DNA from 2 places in the Lysinibacillus sp. IITD104 genome. Region 2 is predicted to be linked to the other one. Evidence: riboswitches for the same ligand, from Rfam matches in the RefSeq annotation. Region 2 holds a riboswitch; the other holds the start of a gene.

Region 1 (3,426 bases), 220 kb from region 2:
TACGATAGGGACGTGTTAAAAATTGCATTTCTTCATAACGAAGGCCATTTTCACCTGTCAACCACATTACAATAGAGCTTATGATAAGCGCTATAACAGTGCCTAAAAGTGTGGACACGATGGCTACATATGTTTTTGTATTCAATCCACTAATAAGTAGGAGCGAAATAATCGTAAATAGCAGGGCACAAATGCCGCTGACTACTAACAGGCTTACGCTCCCATGCTTCACATAAAGATCTAATGCGAATGATAAAATCACAGCATTGACACCTAAGCTAATGATAGAAAATAAGCCTTGTCTTTTACCTATAATGAGTAGGGTAAAAATAAAAATCCATGCAATCATTACCATGGTTTGATCACGTTTTAAATCGAGGATGGTACCTGTTAAAGCTGATTGTGTGGCGCGATCATCTATTGTAACAAAGATTTCATTGCCTACATGGTATTCTTGATCAAAAGCACCAGAGGAAGAATAGTCATTCGTCAGGTAAATGGATTGCCCCTTATGCTGTCCATTTTTGATAATGGCCGTGATTTCCTGTGTAAACAAATAATCCTCATTTTCATACATATCTGTCATCGGTTCCGATTCTGTTACAGCCACTTGCGTTATTTCCGCTATCGGTCGATCATAAAATTGTTCATTATGATGTATGAAAAAAATTGAAAGCCCACAACAGAGTGCTAATAGGGCATAGAAAATACCTTGCTTAAACGATATATTTTTTAAAAATGTCAAGTAAATGACCTCCAAACGGCTAGACTGAATAGTCACTTGTAAAGGAACGTTTTTTGGATGAAGAAGTTCCATAAACAGGTTAAATGTCATCATTTTTATCATGTCTGTTACATTTATTAAGTCTCGTTAGAGCTGCTTAAATTTGATGCTGCGGAAAAATTTTAAAAAGAAGGATGGATAATATTATAAAATAGTGTTATCGTAAAACTAGCTAAATAAAAATATCCTTCGGGGTAGGGTGAAATTCCCGATCGGCGGTGATGAAGCAATTCAAAGTCCGTGAGCGCAAGCTGATTTGGTGCAAATCCAAAACCGACAGTGACAGTCTGGATGGGAGAAGGGTAAAAATGCGAACTTTTTAAATTGATTCTAGTTTAGAAGGTTTATTTGACTATGCATTTATTACATCACTTCCCAATCATCTTTTGGGAAGTTTTTTTATTTAGCTACAATTGAATAGAAGATGTTCTTCGGGGTAGGGTGAAATTCCCAATCGGCGGTGATGAAGCAATTCAAAGTCCGTGAGCGCAAGCTGATTTGGTGCAAATCCAAAACCGACAGTGATAGTCTGGATGGGAGAAGAACAAATGAGATGACAGTCTATGAAAAAATTGTTTTCAAGTAGGCTTATTTGTTGATGTCTTATACTCCCAAAACCCCTTTGATGAAAGGGGTTTTTATTTTTTATTGCTAACGAGAGAAGGGAGAAGGATAAGGCACAAAAACAGGTGGATCAACTTTAAAAGTAAAGGATAGAAGTGCTAATAAAGTAGAGTAGGTGATGGAATGTTTACAGGACTTGTAGAGGATATTGGTATCATAAAAGCCGTGCAAAGCGATCGGGACAGTATGAAAATTACGATTCAATCAGCCAAGATAACGGAGGATGTTAAGCTTGGTGACAGTATAGCGGTCAATGGCGTTTGTTTAACGGTGACACATTTTACTCAACAGCAGTTTACGATGGATGTTATGCCTGAAACAGTCAAAGCAACAAATTTACAGCAGCTGGCAATAGGTGATTCTGTTAATTTGGAGCGTGCCATGCCTGCTAATGGACGATTTGGTGGTCATTTTGTTGCTGGTCATGTTGATGGAGTCGGCAAAATTTTGCGAAAACGATCAGTAGCAAACGCCGTTTATATTGATATCGAAATGTCAGAAGAACTAACCAACTTTTGTATCCCAAAGGGTTCCATAACAATTGATGGCACAAGCTTAACCCTTTTTCATGTTGAAGCCAATAGTGTCACGATTTCACTCATTCCTCATACTTACAAAGAAACTGTTTTAGGTATGAAGAGAGTTGGAGCTATCGTTAATATCGAAACCGATTTAGTCGGTAAATACATTATAGGGCAATTAAAAAAAGGGCAAACAACGCCAGCGATTACACGAGATTATTTAGCACAGCATGGTTTTTAAATCACAGAATAGGAGTTGATAGTCGTGCTACATTCAATTGAAGAAGCCCTAGAGGATTTAAGGCAGGGCAATATGATTGTGGTGGTTGATGATGAGGATCGGGAAAATGAAGGAGATCTTCTGGCACTCGCTGAATTCATCACACCAGCAACAATCAACTTTATGGCAACCAATGGTAGAGGTTTAATTTGTACGCCGATTTCGCAGCAGCTTGCACAAAAGCTAGATTTATATCCAATGGTTCAGCACAATACGGATAATCATCAAACCGCATTTACGGTAAGCATCGACCATGTAGAAACAACGACAGGGATTAGCGCCTTTGAGCGTGCGTTAACCATACAAAGGATGCTAGAAAGGCAAGCTAAGCCGACTGATTTTCGTCGACCAGGCCATATTTTTCCGCTGATTGCGAAAGAGCATGGTGTGCTCGAACGAAGAGGGCATACAGAGGCGGCGATTGATCTAGCGACGCTTTGTCAGAGTATACCTGCAGGTGTTATTTGCGAAATCATGGGTGATGATGGACACATGCTTCGGTTTGAAGAGCTGACAAAATTCGCTGCACATCATGGCTTAAAAATGATATCAATAGAAGCATTGGTTGCTTATCGTAAGCTCTTATCAACAAAAAAATCTAAAATTTCTATGTAAAAAGGAGAAAGAACAATGGGTCAAACATTTGAAGCACAATTAATTGGAACAGATTTGAAAATTGCAGTAGTTGTAGGTCGTTTTAATGAGTTCATTACTAGCAAGTTATTGGATGGAGCAATGGATGGTTTAACTCGTCATGGGGTTGATTCAGCATCTATTGATGTCGCATGGGTGCCAGGGGCTTTTGAAGTTCCTTTTATTGCGAAACAACTGGCAGAAACAAAGAAATATGATGCTATTATTGGTTTAGGTACTGTTATTCGTGGCTCTACAACACATTATGACTATGTTTGTAATGAATCGGCAAAAGGCATTGCCAATGTGTCCTTATCAACGAATGTACCTGTTATTTTCGGTATTGTCACTACTGAAAATATAGAACAGGCAATTGAACGTGCAGGCACGAAATCTGGAAATAAAGGCTATGATGCTGCAATGTCTGCGATTGAGATGGCAAATCTCAAGAAAATGATTGGATAAGGACTAAGTGAAAAGCTCGTCACAACATTTGTTTCTTTGAATATTTTGAACAACCATGGGAAAAATATGCTTAAGTGTATTTATTGAAGGTGATTGTTTTCATAAATGTACTAATCTTG
Region 2 (3,426 bases):
ACTGTACAGGCGACCAAAAAATGGTCATTATTATGCGCTATTTTCAGGACTTATCAATTGCAGAAACAGCGCAAATACTAGATTGGACAGAAGCTAAGGTAAAAACCACCCAGCATCGAGCCATTAAATTTTTAAGGCAACAGCTACAGCCGATTAGAGAACAGGAGGCGAAACGGCAATGACGCATAAGCCATTTGATGATGAACAGCTTGAACATGTATTGAACAATGCCCCTAAGCTTTCTGACCGCCGTTCAAAAGAAGAAATATTAAATCGGTTAATGGCAGATGCTCGCTTGCAGGATAATAGTCACCTTCAAGAAGCGATACAACAACCTATAGAGAATGAAGAAGCACAACAAGAAAGTAAACCTTTGATTCAAGATGAACAACCATCACGATTTAAGTTCCGAAAAATGTCGATTTTTACGAGTATAGCAGCTGTTTTCGCGTTAACGGTGCTCGTTGGCTCCATGGTCATGAATAATAACGCTAGCCAAAAAGATCTAGCTAGTACACCGGAAACGGCTAATTACTCTACATTACAGGAAGATCGTTCTGCTAAAGAGGCCGCTACCCAGGATGAGGCACTTCAATCCAGTATTGTAGCGGAGCATGAGCGTATGTTATCTTTACGGTCATCAGTCTATGAGGAAGATGTGAAAGATGCTGTCGTTTTTCGTATTGGTTTGGCAGGACGTGATGCAGAAAGTGTACCAATGACATATGTGATACCAAATGAGCGTGTAGCAACTGATTTTGGGACGCAAAAACCTTCTACTTTACAGATGTATGAGAAATATGCTCCTCAAATTGATGAAGAAGCCAAAGGGTTTACGGATTATCATCCTTTTAAGGGTGAACTGAAGGAGAAAGATGACAAGCTTGTCCACGTTTTACCAAAGGACAATAACTATGATGTTGCTTCAGCTACCGTTAATGAATACAAAGGTACTTTAGAGGATACATTCTCGGATTCTGAATATACGGAAGTTGAGATTCAAAATGAAGATGGCACACCTTATGAGTTTTCTCAAGAGGGTGAGCCAAGCCAAGCCATGTCATTAACAAACGCCAAACATTTTAATTATTATTTATACCAAGATGGTAATGGGGCAGAATATCTATCACCAGATTTCCGTCAAACATTTGCTAATGTTACAGAGGCACTTACATTAATGAAAAACAAAAATGATGATGTTTATGTAACAGTTGTTCCTGAAAATGTGACATACACGGTGAAAGAGGAAGCAGAAGGTGTAGTCGTTACATTCGATATCCCTTTAGATTTAGCATCGATGGAGCCAATTCGCGCTACCCAACTGATTGAGGCTATGATGTTAACTGCTGCTAGCTTTGACCAACAATTACGCTTAGATAATGTGGTCCAAGAAAGCTGGGAAGGATTCGATTTAAAAACGTATTTGCCAAAGCCTGTGGGGCCAAATAAACAATATATGCCTTAGCCAAAATCAAAAATGGAGCATTCCTGTAACATGGAATGCTCCATTTTTACAATACATACAAATCTAATCGGATTTTTTTTAAGCAGAACTATTTACTTTTTCTTGATAATTAATTATAGTAAGGTTGTAGTATAAAATAATATGATTCATCTTCGGGGCAGGGTGAAAATCCCGACCGGCGGTAATAGAGTGGTGAACCGTTAATGTTTTTCATTAACTCGAATGGTTTATGCTTCGCTCTTCAGCCCGCGACCTGTGCAAATTTATTTGCATGGCTGACTTGGTGTGATTCCAAGGCCGACAGTTAAAGTCTGGATGGGAGAAGATGGAGGTACGATCGTCATTCATTGTTATGAAATGAACTATGACCGAGCGCTTTTTTTGTATGACTTTTTAAACAGTGCTTAAAAAATAGTTTATGTTGACGCTTATTCGTCATGCCTTTCTCCCTTGTGCTTTTCATGCATAAGGGTTTTTTCATGCTAACAATTGAAAGATCGTCACCTTTCTTCTTGCGAGATTGAATCAGCAAAGAGGAGAGAGTTTTCTATGAAGAAAAATGTTAAACTTCAATCGTTTATTACGATTGGCATGCTGAGCAGTATTTCGTTTTTATTAATGCTTTTTAATTTCCCAATTCCACCATTCCCAGCATTTTTGGAAGTCGACTTTAGTGATATGCCTGCATTAATAGCAGCCATCACTATGGGGCCTGTGGCTGGTATTTTAGTAGAATTATTTAAAAATGTATTGGATTGGATTTTCTCGGGAACGCCAACAGGTGTGCCAGTAGGTCATATTGCCAACTTTGCAACAGGTATTTTATTTATTTTACCAGTAAGCCTTATTTTTAATCGCTTTAAAACAATTGCTGGTCTTGTTGGAGGTTTAGCGACTGGAACAGTTGTAATGGCGGTAGGCATGAGTGTTTTAAACTACGCAGTATTTTTACCGATGTACACATACTTCTTAGGTATGGAGCCTGTTGTAGGTGATTCGCTTTATAAAATGATCATTGCTGGGATTTTACCATTTAACATTGTAAAAGGTATTTTATTAACGGCTATTATGGCGTTTTTATTTACAACAATGCGCAAATGGATCGACCGCCAGCGTTCTATCTATATAACAAAATAATTTTTACTAACCTCGGGTAAACATACCTGAGGTTTTTTGTTGGAAGGATTGAAGGATAGGGGAAAGGTCTGATGGATAATTTACTAAAAGTGAAGGATAGAAAGGCAAAACTAACGGATAATTATAGAAAAAAGTAATGGGATAAACTAGCTATCTAGTCCTTTATAATTACAACCTAGTCGAAAGCTATATTTTCATGTAAAATAGAGAAGAGTTTAGAATGTTTGAGGAGTTTGAAGAGATGAGTGGAAAAAAAGGACAGTGGTCTAGTAAATTAGGTTTTATTTTAGCATCAGCTGGTGCGGCGATTGGACTAGGGGCAATTTGGAAACTTCCCTATGTAACAGGACAAAGTGGTGGAGGAGCATTTTTCCTTATCTTTGTGTTATTTACCTTGTTAATAGGACTACCGATGTTATTGTCCGAGTATGTTTTAGGACGTGGTACACAATCCGAGGCTGTAACAGCGTATAAAAAAATTGCTCCAACTAAGCCAGGCTGGGCTTGGATTGGTCGAATGGGCGTGCTAGGCTGTTTTTTATTATTAACTTTTTATAGCGTAGTTGGAGGTTGGATCTTTATTTATAGCGGGCTAGGTGTAGCTGGCGCGGTAATTGATCCAGCAGTAGATCCAGCTGAACTATTTGGAAAAATTATAGGTACGCCTTGGATTACGCTAGTTGGACTAGTGTTGTTTACATTAGCCAACGTACTTGTGATTTCATTAGGTGTACAAAATGGAATTGAAAAGGCCAATAAATGGATGATGCCGTTACTCTTCATAATGTTCATTGTCCTTGTTGTGCGTGCAGTTACATTAGATG

The links. Region 2 has a riboswitch for FMN ahead of V1L66_RS16530 (ECF transporter S component). Riboswitches for the same ligand answer to the same signal wherever they lie in the genome.
Region 1: linked by a shared signal. The riboswitch ahead of ribE (riboflavin synthase) and the one ahead of V1L66_RS16530 (ECF transporter S component) in region 2 are both predicted to bind FMN.

What each region holds. Positions count from the first base shown of each region.
Region 1 covers NZ_JBAHYH020000001.1:3,015,225-3,018,650, reverse strand. Annotated here, with positions in the region: gene V1L66_RS15440 (YibE/F family protein) at 1-745, opposite strand, end outside; FMN riboswitch at 966-1,091, shown strand; FMN riboswitch at 1,208-1,333, shown strand; gene ribE (riboflavin synthase) at 1,532-2,170, shown strand; partial or broken gene ribB (3,4-dihydroxy-2-butanone-4-phosphate synthase) at 2,195-2,800, shown strand; gene ribE (6,7-dimethyl-8-ribityllumazine synthase) at 2,840-3,307, shown strand.
Region 2 covers NZ_JBAHYH020000001.1:3,231,552-3,234,977, reverse strand. Annotated here, with positions in the region: gene sigX (RNA polymerase sigma factor SigX) at 1-182, shown strand, start outside; gene V1L66_RS16535 (hypothetical protein) at 179-1,465, shown strand; FMN riboswitch at 1,610-1,796, shown strand; gene V1L66_RS16530 (ECF transporter S component) at 2,015-2,602, shown strand; gene V1L66_RS16525 (sodium-dependent transporter) at 2,844-3,426, shown strand, end outside.